Regions from separate parts of the Rhizobium sp. BE258 genome, predicted to be linked through region 2. Evidence: predicted binding sites of a transcription regulator. Region 2 holds the regulator's gene; each other region holds the start of a gene.
The links. Region 2 encodes PhoB, which activates phosphate uptake and scavenging genes when phosphate is short. Its sites were predicted from a motif close to TGTCATNNANCTGTCAT; they were not measured.
Positions count from the first base shown of each region.

Region 1: the regulator PhoB is predicted to act here: its motif matches at 2,829-2,845, upstream of phnF (phosphonate metabolism transcriptional regulator PhnF).
Region 3: the regulator PhoB is predicted to act here: its motif matches at 4,030-4,046, upstream of ugpB (sn-glycerol-3-phosphate ABC transporter substrate-binding protein UgpB).

Region 1 is NZ_JAVDWL010000002.1:936,102-941,885, reverse strand. It holds gene J2X43_RS09970 (alpha-D-ribose 1-methylphosphonate 5-phosphate C-P-lyase PhnJ) at 1-579, opposite strand, end outside; gene J2X43_RS09965 (carbon-phosphorus lyase complex subunit PhnI) at 576-1,682, opposite strand; gene phnH (phosphonate C-P lyase system protein PhnH) at 1,686-2,294, opposite strand; gene phnG (phosphonate C-P lyase system protein PhnG) at 2,294-2,758, opposite strand; gene phnF (phosphonate metabolism transcriptional regulator PhnF) at 2,859-3,596, shown strand; gene J2X43_RS09945 (2,3-bisphosphoglycerate-dependent phosphoglycerate mutase) at 3,644-4,279, opposite strand; gene dapB (4-hydroxy-tetrahydrodipicolinate reductase) at 4,301-5,125, opposite strand; gene J2X43_RS09935 (ABC transporter ATP-binding protein) at 5,144-5,784, opposite strand, start outside.
Region 2 is NZ_JAVDWL010000002.1:620,845-626,628, reverse strand. It holds gene pstA (phosphate ABC transporter permease PstA) at 1-1,027, shown strand, start outside; gene pstB (phosphate ABC transporter ATP-binding protein PstB) at 1,043-1,858, shown strand; gene phoU (phosphate signaling complex protein PhoU) at 1,905-2,618, shown strand; gene phoB (phosphate regulon transcriptional regulator PhoB) at 2,651-3,334, shown strand; gene J2X43_RS08320 (GcrA family cell cycle regulator) at 3,401-3,937, opposite strand; gene J2X43_RS08315 (aspartate aminotransferase family protein) at 4,364-5,563, shown strand; gene argF (ornithine carbamoyltransferase) at 5,603-5,784, shown strand, end outside.
Region 3 is NZ_JAVDWL010000001.1:434,891-440,674, reverse strand. It holds gene J2X43_RS02140 (sn-glycerol-3-phosphate import ATP-binding protein UgpC) at 1-774, opposite strand, end outside; gene ugpE (sn-glycerol-3-phosphate ABC transporter permease UgpE) at 774-1,622, opposite strand; gene ugpA (sn-glycerol-3-phosphate ABC transporter permease UgpA) at 1,632-2,513, opposite strand; gene ugpB (sn-glycerol-3-phosphate ABC transporter substrate-binding protein UgpB) at 2,578-3,888, opposite strand; gene J2X43_RS02120 (aconitase X catalytic domain-containing protein) at 4,137-5,387, shown strand; gene J2X43_RS02115 (aconitase X swivel domain-containing protein) at 5,384-5,784, shown strand, end outside.

The DNA.
Region 1 (5,784 bases), 320 kb from region 2:
ATTATCGAACTTCGGGGTCGGCGACGGGTCCATAACATAGCGCCCGGCAACCTTCACCGGATAGGCGTAGGTCTTCGAGATCCGGCCGTTATGGGCGATGTCCTCGTAGAGCTTCACATGCATGAGGCCATATTCCTCCAGCGCATGCATCTTGCGGGTCTCGGTCTCGCGCGGTTCGAGGAAACGCAGCGGCTCCGGGATCGGCACCTGATAGACTAGCACCTGATTGGCGCCGAGCTTCTCTTCCGGAATGCGGTGGCGCGTCTGGATGATCGTCGCATCCTTGGTATGCGTGGTGACCGCCACATTGGCGACCTTCTGGAAGAAGGCGCGGATCGAGACGGCATTGGTCGTATCGTCGGCGCCCTGGTCGATGACCTTGAGTACATCGTCGGGGCCGATGATCGAAGCCGTGACCTGCACGCCGCCGGTGCCCCAGCCGTAAGGCATCGGCATTTCGCGGCTGGCGAAGGGCACCTGGTAGCCGGGGATGGCGATCGCCTTCAGGATCGCGCGGCGGATCATCCGCTTGGTCTGCTCGTCAAGGTAGGCAAAGTTGTAGGTGGCAAGATCGGTCATTCGGCTGCTTCCTTCATTGCTTCGCCGTTGCGGCGGCTTGCCTCGAAGTCGCGGCGCATGCGGCGCACGAGATCGAGTTCGGCCTGGAAGTCGACGTAATGTGGCAGTTTCAGATGCTCGACGAAGCCGGTCGATTGAACGTTATCGGCATGCGAGATGACGAATTCTTCGTCCTGTGCCGGTGCCGTCACGTCCTCGCCGAGTTCACCGGCGCGCAGCGCACGATCGACCAGCGACATCGACATCGCCTTGCGCTCGCTCTGGCCGAAGACCAGACCGTAGCCGCGGGTAAACTGCGGCGGCGCCTTGGCAGAGCCCTTGAACTGATTGACCATCTGGCACTCGGTTACCTGGATCGTGCCGAGCGAGACGGCAAAGCCGAGTTCGGGAACATCGAATTCGACTTCCACCTCGCCGATGCGGATTTCACCAGTGAAGGGGTGGTTGCGACCGTAACCGCGCTGTGTCGAGTAGCCGAGCGCCAAGAGGAAGCCTTCATCGCCCCGGGCCAGTGCCTGCAGCCGCAGATCCCGGCTCATCGGGAATTCCATCGGCTCGCGCGTCAGGTCGCCGATCTCGTGATCCTCGGGCATGTCCCCATCACCCTCGATCAGACCTTCCTGGCCGAGGATCTCGGAAACGCGGATGACACGGCCGGTTTCGGCCTGACGCTGAGCCGGCTCTTCGACGGCTTCGTCGGTCAAAAGCGATGGGTCGAGCAGACGGTGCGTGTAGTCGAAGGTCGGGCCGAGCAGCTGGCCGCCCGGCAGGTCCTTGTAGGTTGCCGAGATACGGCGCTCGATGGTCATGCGGCTGGTGTCGAGCGGCTGTGAATAACCAAAGCGCGGCAGTGTCGTACGGTAGGCGCGGAGCAGGAAGATCGCTTCGATCATGTCACCGCGCGACTGGCGCACAGCGAGTGCCGCTAGCGTCCGGTCATAGAGCGAGGCTTCGGCCATGACGCGATCGACCGCGAGGGCCAGCTGGGCAACAATCTGCTCGATGCCGATGGCCGGAAGCGAGCGGTCGCCGCGGCGGCGGTCGGCGAGCAGGCGGTGAGCATTGGCGATGGCGGCTTCGCCACCTTTGACTGCAACATACATTGCTCACATCTCCGTTGCGGTAATTTTGGTGGTGCGCGGCAGGCAGAGGAAACTGCTGCCCGCCGTCAGAACGATGTCGATGCCCCTCGGGAAGAGGGTGCGGTTCTCGTTCCAGAGGCGGATGAATGTCTCCGGCAGCCCCGCCGGCGCGATTTCCGTCACGGTCTTGATCCCCGGTCCCATCAGCGCCAGCGTCTTGCCGCCTTCGAGCGAAGCGATCTCGATAACAACAGTCGTCGAGCGGTCGGGGTATTCCTGCGTGCCCGGCGCAAAGAGTCCGAAAGACGAAACTGCCATGCCGCTGTCGACGAAGGCGAAGCGCGCTTCGGCCTTCTCGGTCGTGACGGTCGCACCGGTATGAAAGCTCAGCCAGCCCGGCACCGCAGATTTGTTGAGCGCAGGCGAAAGCCAGACGGGCGTGTCGTGATCGCAGAGCGTCAGTGCGATTGCACCGGCCGCTACGCCAAGAGGGGCCGGCGGAGCAGCATCGGGCGCCAGCGTCTGGATAGAGCCGGGGCGGGCCATGGCATCCATCATCGCCTTGAAGACGCTCTGGGCCTGGAAAACCGGCTCGGCAAAGCCGCCGGTCAAAGTATCGCTTTTGAGTTCCATCAGTCTTCTCCCCGCACCATGGTGAAGAAATCGACGCGGGTCGCGGCCGTCTCGTCGGCCTTCTGCTGCGCCGCGGCGGCAATGTGCCGGGCGATCGGCTGAAGCAGCTTTTCCTCGACGAAAGCCCTGCTTGCCTCTTCCTGCCAGAGAGCATCGAAGATAGCGGCAAGCCGTGCCTTCTTCCGATCGGTGCCGAGCGACTGGCCGTGGCCGACGGTCCCGCTTTCCAGCCGGATCGTTGCACGGGTGACCGTCACTTCGCCGAGATTGAAGGGCGAGCCGCCGCCGCCAATACGGCCGCGAACCATCACCAGCCCGGTTTCAGGGCCGCGCACAGCCTGCACTTCCGGTTTGTCCGCAAGCGCCTCCCAGGCGTCATTCAATTCGGCAAGGTCGGAGCGGGCGAGGAGATCGACCACTCTTTTCCTGCTGTCGGCTGCCTCGATTTTCTCTGCTGCTCTCATCGCCACATCCTTCGAAATGTCTATTGATATAGACAACCATACAAGATATGGTTACGCTTAAATCGGGGACGTGACAAGCGTGTGACACGGCAGGGGTGAAATGGCTGGGCTGAAGCAGGTGCAAAGGCAGACGGGGGTGGCGCTATGGCGCCAGATAGCGGATCGAATCCGCGAAGCAATCACCCGCGGTGCCTATGATGAAACGGGCATGGTGCCACCGGAAACGATGCTCGCCGAGCAGTTCGGCGTCAATCGGCATACGGTTCGAAGCGCCCTTGCCGCGCTGGCACAGGAAGGGATCGTCCGCGCCGTGCAGGGCCGCGGCACGCTGATCGAGCGTCGGGAACGGCTGAACTTCCCGATCAGCAAGCGCACCCGTTTCACGACGGGTATCAGCGGTCAGGCGAGAGAAACGCGCGGCTTTCTACTGGCGGCTGCCGCAGAACCCGCTGATGCGGAGGTCGCTCGCTGGCTGAAGATGCGCGCGGGCGACGCTGTCATCAGGCTGGAGACGACAAGGGAGGCGGACAAGCGCCCGGTGTCACGGGCGACGAGCTGGTTTCCGGCCGCGCGCTTTGGCGATATCGCCGAAACCTATCGCAAGACGGAATCGATCACCAAGGCCTTCGCGCTGCTTGGCTTGCAGGACTATGTGCGCGCAACGACGGAGATCACCGCCGCGCATGCTGACGCCGGGGATATCGCCGATCTTGAGCTCACACCGGGCGCGATCCTGCTGATCACCAAGGCGATGAATACCGATCTCGACGGCGTTCCCGTTCAATATTCCATCACCCGCTTCGCTGCCGACAGGGTACAGTTCACAATCGAAAACTAAAAAAGCCGGGCGCTTGGCCCGGCTTTTCTGATCGATGTGAATCCGGCTCAGTGTGCGGCAGACATGTCGCCCAGCACTTCCTTGGAAGCGACGGTGGAATCGGCCTTCAGCTTGTAGACCATCGGAACGCCGGTCGCGAGATTGAGGTCTAGGACCTGCTCACGGGTCAGGTGGTCGAGCACCATGACCAGCGAACGCAGCGAGTTGCCGTGAGCCGCAACGAGAACCTTCTCGCCACGAAGAACGCGCGGCAGGATTTCCGTCAGGTAGTAAGGCCAGACGCGGGCGCCCGTGTCGCGCAGGCTTTCGCCGCCCGGAGGCGGGACGTCGTAGGAGCGGCGCCAGATATGGACCTGCTCCTCGCCCCACTTGGCCCGGGCATCGTCCTTGTTGAGGCCGGAAAGATCGCCGTAGTCACGTTCGTTGAGAGCCTGATCCTTGATCGTCTGCAGGCCGGGCTGGCCAACCTTGTCGAGGATGAGCTTCAGCGTGTGCTGCGCGCGGGTCAGCGCAGACGTGTAGGCGACGTCGAACTTGATGCCGTAGTCTGCCAGCGCCTGGCCGCCGGTCGTGGCTTCCTGAATGCCGAGCTCGGTCAGGTCGGGATCCTTCCAGCCGGTGAAGAGGTTCTTCAGGTTCCAGTCGCTCTGGCCATGCCGAACGAGAACGAGTGTGCCGCTCATAAAAGTCTGCCTCCGTAGGGATTATTGTGAAGAGAGCCCGAGAACATCGAGCATGGAATAGAAACCCGGCTTCTTGTCGCGCGCCCAGAGCGCCGCCTTGATGGCGCCGCGTCCGAAGATCGAACGGTCCGCTGCGCTATGCGACATCGAGACGATCTCGCCTTCGCCGGCAAAGAGAACCGAATGTTCGCCGATCACGGACCCGCCGCGCAACGTCGCGAAACCGATCGTACCCGCTTCGCGGGCGCCGGTATGGCCGTCACGAACGCGAACAGACTGGGTCTTAAGATCGACTGCGCGGCCCTTTGCAGCGGCTTCCCCGAGCAACAGCGCGGTACCGGAGGGCGCATCGACCTTGCGCTTGTGGTGCATTTCGAGAACTTCGATATCCCAGTCTTCTGGCGAAAGTGCCCGCGCTGCCTGTTCGATGAAAACGCTGAGAAGATTGACGCCGAGGCTCATATTGCCCGATTTGACGATCCGCGCATGGCGCCCGGCCGCATGGATCTTGGCATCGTCGGCATCCGAGCATCCCGTCGTACCGACGACATGGACGATGCGCGCCTGCGCCGCCAGTCCGGCAAATTCGACGCTCGCGGTCGGCGAGGTGAAATCGAGCACGCCCTCGGCATGCAGGAAGGCGGAAAGCGGATCATCACCGATGATCACGCCGTTCGGCCCAAGTCCGGCGAGCTCTCCCGAGTCGCGCCCGACGAAGGGCGAGCCTGCGCGTTCGATCGCCGCATGCAATGTCACGCCGTCGATGGAATCGATCAGCCGGATCAGCGTCTGGCCCATGCGCCCTGCTGCTCCAACCACAACCAGTTTCATAGCAGCGTCGCTCATATCAGTCGTATTCCCGTATCAGATGGAACTCGAGGCCGCCGGCCTCTGGAGATTGTTGAGGCGAGCGTAAAGTCCGTCTTCGAGCTTCGCAAGCGTCTCGTGATTGCCTTCCTCGACGACACGGCCCTGCTGCATGACGACGATCTTGTCGGCGCGCACCACGGTCGATAGCCGGTGTGCGATGACGACGACGGTTCGTCCGGTCATCGCTTCATCGAGCGCCTTCTGCACGGCAGCTTCCGATTCCGTATCGAGCGCTGAAGTCGCCTCGTCGAGAAGCAGGATCGGCGCATTGCGCACCAGCGCACGGGCGATCGAAAGGCGCTGCCGCTGACCACCGGAAAGCGTCACGCCATTCTCGCCGACCGCTGTGTCGTAGCCGTCGGGCTGGGCCATGATGAAGTCGTGGGCATAAGCGAGGCGGGCTGCTTCCTCGATCTCCGCGTCCGTCGCATCCGGACGGCCATAACGGATATTGTCGCGGATCGAGCCTTCGAACAGGTAGGGCTGCTGCGACACATAGGCGAGCTGCTCGCGTAGCGACTGCTTCGTCACATGGGCGATGTCCTGCCCATCGACGATGATCTCACCGCTTTTCGGATCGTAGAAGCGCGGGATCAGATTGATGATAGTCGATTTGCCGGCACCCGATGGCCCCA
Region 2 (5,784 bases):
CGCGTTGCTGCGTGACGCCATCGTCAAGCAGCTGAATGTCAACGCCTCGAGCCGTCCTGACGTCCGCGATGCTTCGGCCATGCTCTCCAAGGGCGCTCCGATCCAGCTGCGCGACATGGTTGTTTCCGACCCGTCGATCATCGGCAAGACGGTCAATGTCACGGTGCTTGCCGACGCCAATATCGATAGCGCCAGCAAAGGCCAGATCGATCTCTCTGTCGATGAGAAGAACCGCAAGGTGAACGACAAGCAGGTCGGCTGGATGAACGAGCTTAAGGCGAGCGGTGCTCTCTTCAAGCAGTTCAACACAGGCCTGTTCGTCAATGGCAATTCCAGCCGTCCGGAAGCGGCAGGGCTCGGCGTTGCTCTCATCGGCTCGCTCTACCTGATGCTGATCGTTCTGGTTCTTGCTCTGCCGATCGGTGTCGCCGCCTCGATTTATCTCGAGGAGTTCGCGCCGAAGAACAAGCTGACCGATCTCATCGAGGTCAACATCAACAACCTCGCTGCCGTTCCGTCGATCGTTTACGGTCTGCTCGGCCTCTCCGTCTTCATCAACTTCATGGGTCTGCCGCGTTCCGCGTCGCTGGTCGGTGGCCTGGTGCTGACGCTGATGACCCTGCCGACCATCATCATCGCGACGCGTGCTGCGCTTCGTGCCGTGCCGCCGTCGATCCGCTCGGCCGCTCTCGGTCTCGGCGCATCGAAGATGCAGATGGTGTTCCACCACGTTCTGCCGCTTGCCATGCCGGGCATCCTGACCGGTACCATCATCGGCCTGGCTCATGCGCTCGGCGAAACCGCGCCTCTGCTGCTGATCGGCATGGTCGCCTTCGTCGCCAATGCCCCGACCACGCCGCTCGATCCGTCCACGGCACTTCCGGTCCAGGTCTATATGTGGGCCAACGAAGCCGAACGCGCCTTCGTGGAGCGTACCTCGGGTGCCATCATCGTCCTGCTTCTGTTCCTGATCGTCATGAACATCGGAGCCATCCTCTTGCGCCGTCGCTTTGAGCGCCGCTGGTAAACGGAGTACAAACCCATGAACATGTTGACAGAAGCAGCAGTTGAGAAGGCTCTGGACCAGAAGATGAACAGCATCCCTTACAAGATGATCGGCCAGGACGTTTCCGTCTATTACGGCGAAAAGCGCGCTCTCTTCGACGTCAAGCTGAACATCCGCGAAAATACAGTGACTGCGCTCATCGGCCCGTCCGGCTGCGGCAAGTCCACCTTCCTGCGCAGCCTGAACCGTATGAACGACACGATCGACAACTGCCGCGTCACCGGCAAGATCACGCTCGATGGCGATGATATCTACGATCCGGATATCGACGTCGTCGAATTGCGCGCCCGCGTCGGCATGGTGTTTCAGAAGCCGAACCCGTTCCCGAAGACGATCTACGAAAACGTCGCCTACGGCCCGCGCATCCACGGTCTCGCCAAGTCGAAGGCCGACATGGACCAGATCGTCGAGACCAGCCTGCAGCGCGCCGGCCTCTGGAACGAGGTCAAGGACCGCGTGCATGAATCCGGCACCGGCCTCTCCGGCGGTCAGCAGCAGCGTCTCTGCATCGCCCGTGCCGTCGCGGTCTCGCCTGAGGTCATCCTCATGGACGAACCCTGCTCGGCGCTCGATCCGATCGCAACCGCAAAGGTCGAGGAGCTGATCCACGAGCTGCGCGAAAGCTACACGATCGTCATCGTGACGCACTCCATGCAGCAGGCGGCCCGCGTCTCGCAGCGCACCGCCATGTTCCACCTCGGCAACCTCGTCGAGGAGAACGACACCGACAAGATGTTCACCAATCCGGACGATCCGCGCACCCAGGACTACATCATGGGCCGCTTCGGCTGATCTTTGGCGTCACGACTTCCGATAGAGACACTCAAGGACATTTCCCATGGCATCGACACATATCTTTTCTGCATATGACGAGGATCTGAAGTTCCTGACCCGCCGCATTTCCGAAATGGGCGGTCTGGCGGAACAGATGGTCTCCGACGCTGTGCGCGCGCTGGTCAATGGCGACGGCGCACTGGCGCAGAAGGTCATCTCCGACGACGTGATCCTCGATCACGCCGAGCGCGAGATCAACGACAAGGCGATCGTCACCATCGCCCGCCGCCAGCCGATGGCGTCGGACCTGCGCGAGATCATGGGTTCGATCCGCATCGCCGCTGACCTCGAGCGTGTCGGCGATCTCGGCAAGAACACCGCCAAGCGCGTTATCGCCGTGCAGAGCACCGGCGTTCCGCGTAAGCTTGGCCGCGGCCTGGAGCATCTCTCGGAACTGGCTCTCGTGCAGCTCAAGGAAGTGCTTGACGTCTACACGACGCGCGCTGCCGATAAGGCGAAGTCGATCCGCGAGCGCGACGAGGAAATCGACGCGATGTACACCTCGCTGTTCCGCGAGCTCCTGACCTACATGATGGAAGATCCGCGCAACATCACCAGCTGCACGCATCTTCTGTTCTGCGCCAAGAACATCGAGCGCATCGGCGACCACGCCACCAACATCGCAGAAACCATCTACTACATGGCGACCGGCGCCCAGCCGGAGGGCGAGCGTCCGAAGGACGACACCGCCAACACCGTCGGCGCGGTCACGGAATAATATCCGGACCGGGCCTCAGGAGACAGAGCAGAATGATCCCGAGAGTTGCAGTCGTTGAAGACGAAGAAGCACTGAGCGTGCTTCTTCGTTACAATCTCGAAGCCGAAGGTTTCGAGGTCGACACCATCCTGCGCGGCGATGAGGCGGAAATCCGCCTTCAGGAGCGGACGCCGGACCTTCTTATCCTTGATTGGATGCTGCCTGGCGTATCAGGCATCGAGCTTTGCCGCCGGCTGCGCATGCGCCCGGAGACCGAGCGCCTGCCGATCATCATGCTGACGGCACGCGGCGAGGAAAGTGAACGCGTTCGCGGCCTCTCGACCGGTGCCGACGACTATGTCGTCAAGCCGTTCTCGACGCCTGAGCTCGTCGCACGCGTCAAGGCGATGCTGCGCCGCGCCAAGCCCGAAGTTCTCTCGACCGTGCTGAAATGCGGCGATATCGAACTCGACCGCGAGACGCACCGCGTTCATCGCAAGACCCGCGAAGTCCGTCTCGGACCGACCGAGTTTCGCCTGCTGGAATTCCTGATGGCCTCTCCCGGCCGCGTCTTCTCGCGCTCGCAGCTTCTGGATGGCGTCTGGGGTCACGACATCTATGTCGACGAGCGCACCGTCGATGTCCATGTCGGCCGTCTGCGCAAGGCGCTGAATTTCTCCAACATGCAGGATGTCATCCGCACCGTTCGCGGCGCTGGATATTCGATGGAAGCTTGAAGCTTTCGGAATTGAGACACAAAAAAACGGGCCGTAAGGCCCGTTTTTCGTTTGTGCTTACCCGGCTCAGTTTGCCCGGGCTGCTGCCCTGCGGCGCTCGTTGACCGGCTGGTAGGCCAGGCGCTGGTGGTAGGTGCAGTAAGGCGAAGAATCCGGGCTTTCGCAGCCGCAGAAGTGGAAATCGTCCTTCAAGGGATCGCCGACCGGCCACTTGCAGGTGCGCTCGGTGAGCTCCGTCAGGCCGAGACGGCGGGAAATCGGGACGATCACGTTCTTGGCGGGACGGTATTCCATCTCCTCCATGACGTCGATCTCGATCTCTTCCTTCAGCATCGTCGCGCCCTGCTGGCGGGTGACCGTACGGGTCGTCGCCAGACGCGATGCGTAGGTTGGGGCGCGGGGTGCTGCCGCCGTACGCTTGGGAGCGCGGGCAGCCGTGGCGTTGCCGCCGGCCTTCGCACGGCCCGGCAGCGCCAGACGGTGAACCTTGCCGATAACGGCGTTACGGCTGACGCCGCCAAGCTGGGCAGCGATCTGGCTCGCGCTCAGCCCTTCGGACCACAGTTTCTTGAGTTTCTCGACCCGCTCGTCTGTCCAGTTCATGCCCTGTGTCTCCGCCGTTTAAGCGTTGCGAAGGCAGAATCCCTCACTGTTTGCCCCGGACGAATCCGGCACAAGAAACGCTTGACTAATTTTGGTGACTAGTTCCGCCGCATGCAGTCTAGTAATTGAGTTTTAACCTAGTGTGAGGCTGACTCCGTGACAAGAGTCGCAGGAATCCGGATGAATCGAATTCGGGGTTTTCCCCAACTTGCTTCCCCTGAGAGTCATTTCTGCAACATTAGCTGTTGATAAAACGCGACATTGCTTGAGCGTCTCTCAGAAGCCACGAAAGCCGCAGTTTTGTTGACATTGCAGTGCGAAAAGTAAATAGTGCCAGTCGCCGCCGAAAGGCGGCATTTTTAATTTTTCGGACCTGGTTTTTTAGCCGGAGTCCGGTTGCCCGTAACGCTGACAGGAGACCGCGCCATGGCTGAAGCCGCGCCGCTATATGATACCTATTCTCGTGCCCCATTGCGGTTCGAGCGAGGTGAGGGCGTGTGGCTGATTACCGAAAGCGGCGAACGATATCTGGATTTCGGTGCCGGCGTTGCCGTGACCTCGGTCGGCCACAGCAATCCGCATGTCGTGGATACCCTAAAGGCACAGGCCGACAAGGTCTGGCACCTGTCCAACATCTATGAAATCCCCGGTCAGGAGCAACTCGCCAGGCGGCTGACGGAGGCGACTTTCGCCGACAAGGTGTTCTTCACCAATTCCGGCGCGGAAGCCCTGGAATGCGCGATCAAGACCGCACGCCGCTATCAGTATTCGAAGGGCCATCCCGAGCGTTTCCATATCATCACCTTCGAAGGCGCCTTCCACGGACGTACGCTGGCGACGATCGCTGCCGGCGGGCAAGAGAAGTATCTCGAAGGTTTCGGCCCCAAGGCCCCTGGCTTCGACCAGGTGCCCTTTGGCGATATCGACGCTGTGCGCGCCGCAATCACCGATGCGACCGCAGGCATTCTGATCGAGCCGGTTCAGGGCGAGGGTGGCATTCGCCCGGTGACCACGGAGTTCATGAAGGCGCTGCGTGCGCTCTGCGACGAGAAGGAGCTGCTGCTCATTCTCGACGAGGTCCAGACGGGCGTCGGCCGTACCGGCAAGTTCTTTGCCTATGAGTGGTCCGGCGTCACCCCTGATATCATGGCTGTCGCCAAGGGCATCGGTGGCGGCTTCCCGCTCGGCGCCTGCCTGGCAACGGCGGAAGCTGCGTCCGGCATGAAGGCCGGTACCCACGGCTCGACCTATGGCGGCAACCCGCTCGCCATGGCTGTCGGCGGCGCTGTGCTCGACATCGTCCTTGCCGAAGGCTTCCTCCAGCATGTCCGTGACGTCGCTCTGGTCTTCCGCCAAGGCCTGGCATCGCTCAAGGACCGCTATCCCGACGTGATCGAGGATATCCGCGGCGAGGGCTTGCTGCTCGGTATCAAGGCCGCCGTTCCCTCGACTGAACTTCTGGCTGCCATCCGCGATGCGCATCTGCTTGGCGTGCCCGCCGGCGACAACGTTGTGCGTCTGCTGCCGCCTTTGGTCGTCACGGCGGAGGAAGCTCGCGAGGGTCTCGCCCGCATTGAGCAGGCCGCCGAAAGCATTCGCGCATCGAAGGCCAAGAAGACGGCTTGAACGGATAGATGCCTTCCGGGGCAAACAGGTAAGGACGACATGGCTTCCCCCAAACACTTCCTCGATCTTTCGGCGATGAGCTCTGCCGATCTGCGTGTCATCATGGACGACGCGATGCTGCGCAAGCAGGCGTTCAAAGCAGGCAAGGGCGACAAGCCGCTGGCCGGCAAGATGCTGGCGATGATCTTCGAAAAGCCTTCCACACGGACGCGCGTCTCCTT
Region 3 (5,784 bases), on a different contig from region 2:
GGGTGTCGCGCCGTTGCCGAGCGCAAAGCCGCTGCCGCTGGTCTCCAGCAGGTTCATCGATGGCGAGCCGATGAAAGTGGCGACGAAGGTGGTAGCCGGCTTCTCGTAGAGCTCGATCGGTGTCCCGACCTGTTCGATATGGCCGCCGTTCAGGACGACGAGCCGGTCGGCAAGCGTCATCGCCTCCATCTGGTCGTGGGTGACATAAACGCTGGTGGTCGCCAATGCCCGCTGCAGCCGCTTGATCTCGACGCGCATCTGCACGCGCAGTTTCGCATCGAGATTGGAGAGCGGCTCGTCGAACAGGAAGGCTGCCGGTTCGCGCACGATCGCGCGGCCCATGGCGACGCGCTGGCGCTGGCCGCCCGAAAGCTGGCGCGGCTTGCGCTCCAGGAAGGGTTCGATCTCCAGCGATTTCGCCGCCTTGACGATCCGCCGCTCGATTTCGTCCTTTGGCGTGTTCCGGTTCTTCAGGCCGTAGGCGAGGTTCTGGCGCACCGTCATATGCGGATAGAGCGCATAGTTCTGGAAGACCATGGCGATATCGCGCTCGGAGGGCTCGAGATCGTTGACGACGCGATCGCCGATGCTGATCTCCCCGGAACTGATGCCTTCCAGGCCGGCGATCATTCTGAGCAGCGTGGACTTGCCGCAACCGGAGGGGCCGACGAGCACCAGGAGTTCGCCGTCGGCGATCTCGAGCGAGACGCCCTTGATGACTTCGACGCCGCCGCCATAGGTCTTGCGGACATCGTTGAGGGTGATCCTGGCCATTACTTCTCCGTCTCCACAAGACCTTTGACAAACCAGCGCTGCATCAGCACCACGACGAGGATGGGCGGAATGATCGCAAGGATCGCCGTCACCATCACGAAATTCCAGGGCGTTGCCGCGTCGGTGAAATCCACCATCTTCCTGAGCCCGATGATGATCGTGTTCATCTGCGCGTCGTTGGTGACGAGCAGCGGCCAGAGATACTGCGTCCAGCCATAGATGAACAGGATGACGAAGAGGGCCGCGATATTGGTGCGCGACAGCGGTAGCAGGATATCGCGCATGAAGCGGAACGGTCCGGCATTGTCGATGCGCGCGGCCTCCAGCAATTCGCCTGGGATCGTCAGGAAGAACTGGCGGAACAGGAAGGTCGCGGTCGCCGAGGCCATCAGCGGCAGGGTCAGCCCCGCGTAGGTATCGATCAGGCCGAGATCGACGATCACCTTGTAGGTCGGCAGGATGCGCACCTCGACCGGCAGCATCAGCGTCACGAAGATCATCCAGAAGAACACCATGCGCAGCGGGAAGCGGAAGAACACCACCGCGAAGGCCGACAGGAAGGAGATCAGGATCTTGCCGACGGCAATGAGGATCGCCACCACGAAGGTGTTGAAGAGCAGCCGTTCGAGGCTGACGCCGACGGCGCGCTCGACACCGCCAAACAGCGCCTCGCTGTAATTCTCGGTGAAGTGGCTGCCCGGCAGCAACGAGATCGGCGGCTTGATGATCTCCGCCGACGTCATCGTCGAGGCGATGAAGGTGTAATAGATCGGGAAGGCGACGATGATGATGCCGATGATCAGCATCAAATGGCCGATGAGGCTGGCGATGGGGCGTTTTTCGATCATTTCAGGCCCTCACGCATAATGCACCCGCTTCTCGACGAAGCGGAGCTGGAAGGCCGTCAGCGCGATGACGATGATCATCAGGATCACCGATTGTGCGGCGGACGAGCCGAGATTGAGGTTCACGAAGCCGTCGTTATAGACCTTGTAGACCAGCGTTTCCGTCGCCTTGGCCGGGCCGCCGCCGGTCACCGAATGGATGATGCCGAAGGTGTCGAAGAAGGCATAGACGGTGTTGACAACGAGCAGGAAGAAGGTGGTCGGCGCCAGCAGCGGGAAGACGATGGTCCAGAAGCGGCGGCTGCCGCGGGCGCCGTCGATGGCGGCGGCCTCGATCAGCGCTTTCGGGATCGCCTGCAGCCCGGCGACGAAGAACAGGAAATTGTAGCTGATCTGCTTCCAGGCGGCTGCGACGATGACCAGCGTCATCGCCTGGTTGCCGTTCAGAAGCGGATCCCACATGAAGCCGTTGCGCCGCAGGATGTAGGCGAAGGTGCCCATGGCAGGATTGAACATGAAGAGCCAGAGCATGCCGGCGACGGCAGGCGCCACGGCGTAGGGCCAGATCAGAAGAGTCCGGTAGAAGGTCTGCCCGCGCACCACCTTGTCGGCCGCCGTCGCCAGGGCCAGCGCCACGACCATCGAGAGCAGCGCCGTCAGCACGCTGAAGACGACGGTGACATAGAGCGAGTTCAGGTAATTCGGATCGGCGAAGACGTCGCGAAAGTTTGCAAGGCCGACAAAGCCGCTCTTCAGCCCGAACGGATCTTCACGCTGCATCGATTGATAGAGCGCCTGGCTTGCCGGCCAGAAGAAGAAAACCACGGTGAGGATGATCTGCGGAGCGACCAGGAAATAGGGAAGGATCTTGTTCGGAAAGACGACGCGCTGCACGGCGATCTCCTTGACATGAAGGGCCGCCCGCAGCCACAAGGGATGCGGGCGGGAACGCCGGTATTTACTGGCCGATCGCCTGCTGGATTGCGGCATTGCCGCGTTCGACGGCCTTGTCGAGCGCTGCCTTGGCATCCTGCTTGCCGGCCAGCATCGCCTCGAACTCCTCATTCATGATGTCACGCACTTGCGGCAGATTGACGAGACGCACACCCTTGGAGTTTTCGGTCGGCGCCTTGCCCATCATCTGCAGGATCGGCGTTTCGCGGCCCGGGTTCTTTTCATAGAAGCCGGACTTCTTGGTGTCCTCATAGGCGGCCATGGTCACCGGCATGTAGCCGGATACCTGATGCAGGCGGGCCTGGATCTTGGTCTGCGACAGGAAGTGGAAGAACTGGGCGATGCCCTTGTATTCTTCGTCGCTCTTGCCGGCGAAGACCCAGAGGCTGGCGCCGCCGGGGATGGTGTTCTGCGGACGTCCTTCGCCTTCATAGTAGGGCAGCTGGCCGATACCGTAGTTCATGCCCGTCTTGATGATGTCGCCGAGACCGCCTGACGATTCCGTCATGATGCCGCATTCACCGGAGGTGAAGAGCTGCTTGGCTTCCGAGGTGCGGCCGCCGTAGCGGAAGGTGCCGTCCTTGGCGAGATCGGCAATCGCCTGGAAATGCTGGACGAAGAGCGGTGAGTTGAAGGCGAGCTTCACGTCGGTGCCTGCAAGGCCGTTCTCGTTGGAGCCGTAGGACACGTTGTTCCATGCGGCGAGGTTCTCGGTCTGGATCCAGGTGAGCCAGGTCGAGGTCAGGCCGCAGGCAGACGCGCCGCTCGACTTGATCTTCTTGGCCGCTTCGAACACTTCGGGCCAGGTCTTCGGCGGGCTTTCCGGGTCGAGACCGGCCTTCTTGAAGGTGTCCTTGTTGTAATAGAGGATCGGCGAAGACGAATTATAGGGGAAGGACAGCATCGTGCCGTCGGGCTTCGAATAATAGGCGGCGATGCCGGGCAGGTATTCCGACTTGTCGAACTTGAAGCCGCCCTTTTCGAGAACCTGGGCTGCCGGCATGATCGCGCCCTCGGCGCCCATCATCACGCCGCTGCCGGCGTCGAAGACCTGCAGGATCGCGGGCGGCTGCTTGGCGCGGAAGGCGGCGATGCCGGCATTCAGCGCTTCCGGATAGGTGCCCTTGAAAACCGGGACGATCTTGTAGTCCTTCTGGCTTTCGTTGAATTCCTTGGAGAGCTGGTTGACCACTTCGTTGTTGGCGCCCGCCATGGCGTGCCACCACTGCAGTTCGGTCACTGCAAAGGCACTCGAAGCGAACGAGAGCGACAAGGTGATGGTTGCCGCGGATGCGGCCATGAAACGAATGGACATGGTTCCTCCCTATGTGTCCTGCCGTGCCGTTTTGAACGGAGCACGGCCTGCCGGCGTAGATCCTCCTCGATCCCACCGGCCGGTTTCGTTACGAAACTTTCCGCATACAAAACGAAAAGAAACGAACTGGCAAATGAAATTGTGAAGGTTTTGTGACATAGTGTTTGTGACAGTTTTGTCGAGTGCGCCTTTGGTCGAATTCGCAAGCCATCTTCTCTCCCGCAAGACGACCTGATAGCGTCGCCGCCATGCATTCCTCTCTTCAGCTTTCCCCTGATGACAAAGCCCTGCTCGACGGCCGCCATGGTGAGGCGGCGGCTTTTGCCATGCGGCTTCTCGTTCGTTTCGCCGAGGCTGTCGGCGCCACAAAACTGGTGGATATTGAGGCTTCCCATATCGACGGCTGTCTCTATCTCGGCGAGGTCAGCCTCGATTTCGTCGAGCGGATGGTGTCCTGGGGCGGCCGTGTTCGCGTGCCGACGACGCTGAATGTCGGTTCGGTCGATCTCATCCATCCCGAACTTTTCCGCGGCGACGAGGCGCTTGGCCGCAACGGTGCGCGGCTGATGAAGGCGCATGAGGAGCTCGGCTGCGTCCCGACCTTCACCTGTGCGCCCTACCAGACGATCTTCCGGCCGCGCTTCGGGGCGCAGATCGCCTGGGCGGAATCGAATGCGATCGTCTTTGCCAATTCGGTGCTCGGCGCCCGCACAAACCGCTATGGCGATTTCATCGATCTCTGTTGCGCGCTGGCGGGACGGGCGCCCTATTATGGACTTCATGTCACCGAAAACCGGCGGGCGACCGTGCTTGTCGATATCGAGGAGTTTGCCGAGGGTGAGCGGGATGCCGGGTCGATCTGTGTCGCTGCCGGTCACGCCATCGGCCGCCGCTGCGGCGATCGCATCCCCGTCATCCGCGGGCTGCCAGAGGAGAGTTCAGAGGACGACCTGAAGGCGCTCGGTGCCGTTGCCGCCTCGGCGGGCGCCGTCGCGCTGTTTCACGCCGTCGGTCTGACGCCGGAGGCGCCGACGCTGGAGGCGGCCTGTGGCGGGGTCGAACCGCAGGAGACGATCCGGCTCAGCCGCAACGATATCCGCGACACCATCCGCAATCTCTCGACCGTGGCGGAAGGGACGCCGCTTGCAGCCGTCAGCATGGGAACGCCGCATTTCTCGATCGGCGAGTTCGAGCGGCTGATGCCGCTGCTCACGGGCGGGAAGGCTGCTGTCGATATCTACATCAACACCAATCGCGAGGTTCTGGCGGAGCTTGAAAATCGCGGCTGGCGCGTGGCGCTGGAAGCTGCGGGTGTGACGCTCGTCATCGATACCTGCACCTATGTCACGGCGATCATCCGCGACATGTCGGGTGCGGTGATGACCAACTCGGGCAAGTGGGCCTATTACGCACCCGGCAATATCGGCGTCGACGTTGCCTTTGGTTCGCTCGCCGAATGCATGGCCTCGGCGCGTTCGGGCAAGGTGGTGCGGCTGTGACGGCATTTTCCGCGACGACACTGATGGAAGGCAAGGCTGCGGCGGCAGCCTTCGTGCTCGCCGAGCCGCTCAGTTTCTGGGGTGGCGTCGATTCGGCGACCGGCAGGATCATTGACCAGTGGCATCCGCAAAGCGGCCAGTCGATCACCGGCGCGATCCTTGTCATGGAGGCAGGCAGGGGATCGAGCTCGGGAAGCTCGGTGCTGGCCGAAGCCATCCGGCTGAAGACAGCCCCTGCGGGGATCATCCTGTTGAAGCGCGATGCGATCGTCGTCACCGGCGCAATGGTTGCGGAGGCACTCTACGGGATCGGCTGTCCGGTGGCGCTTGCAAGGCCGCAGGACTGGCCGCTGATTTCGGCGGCAGCCTATCTGTCGATCGATGCCGGTCAGCGTGG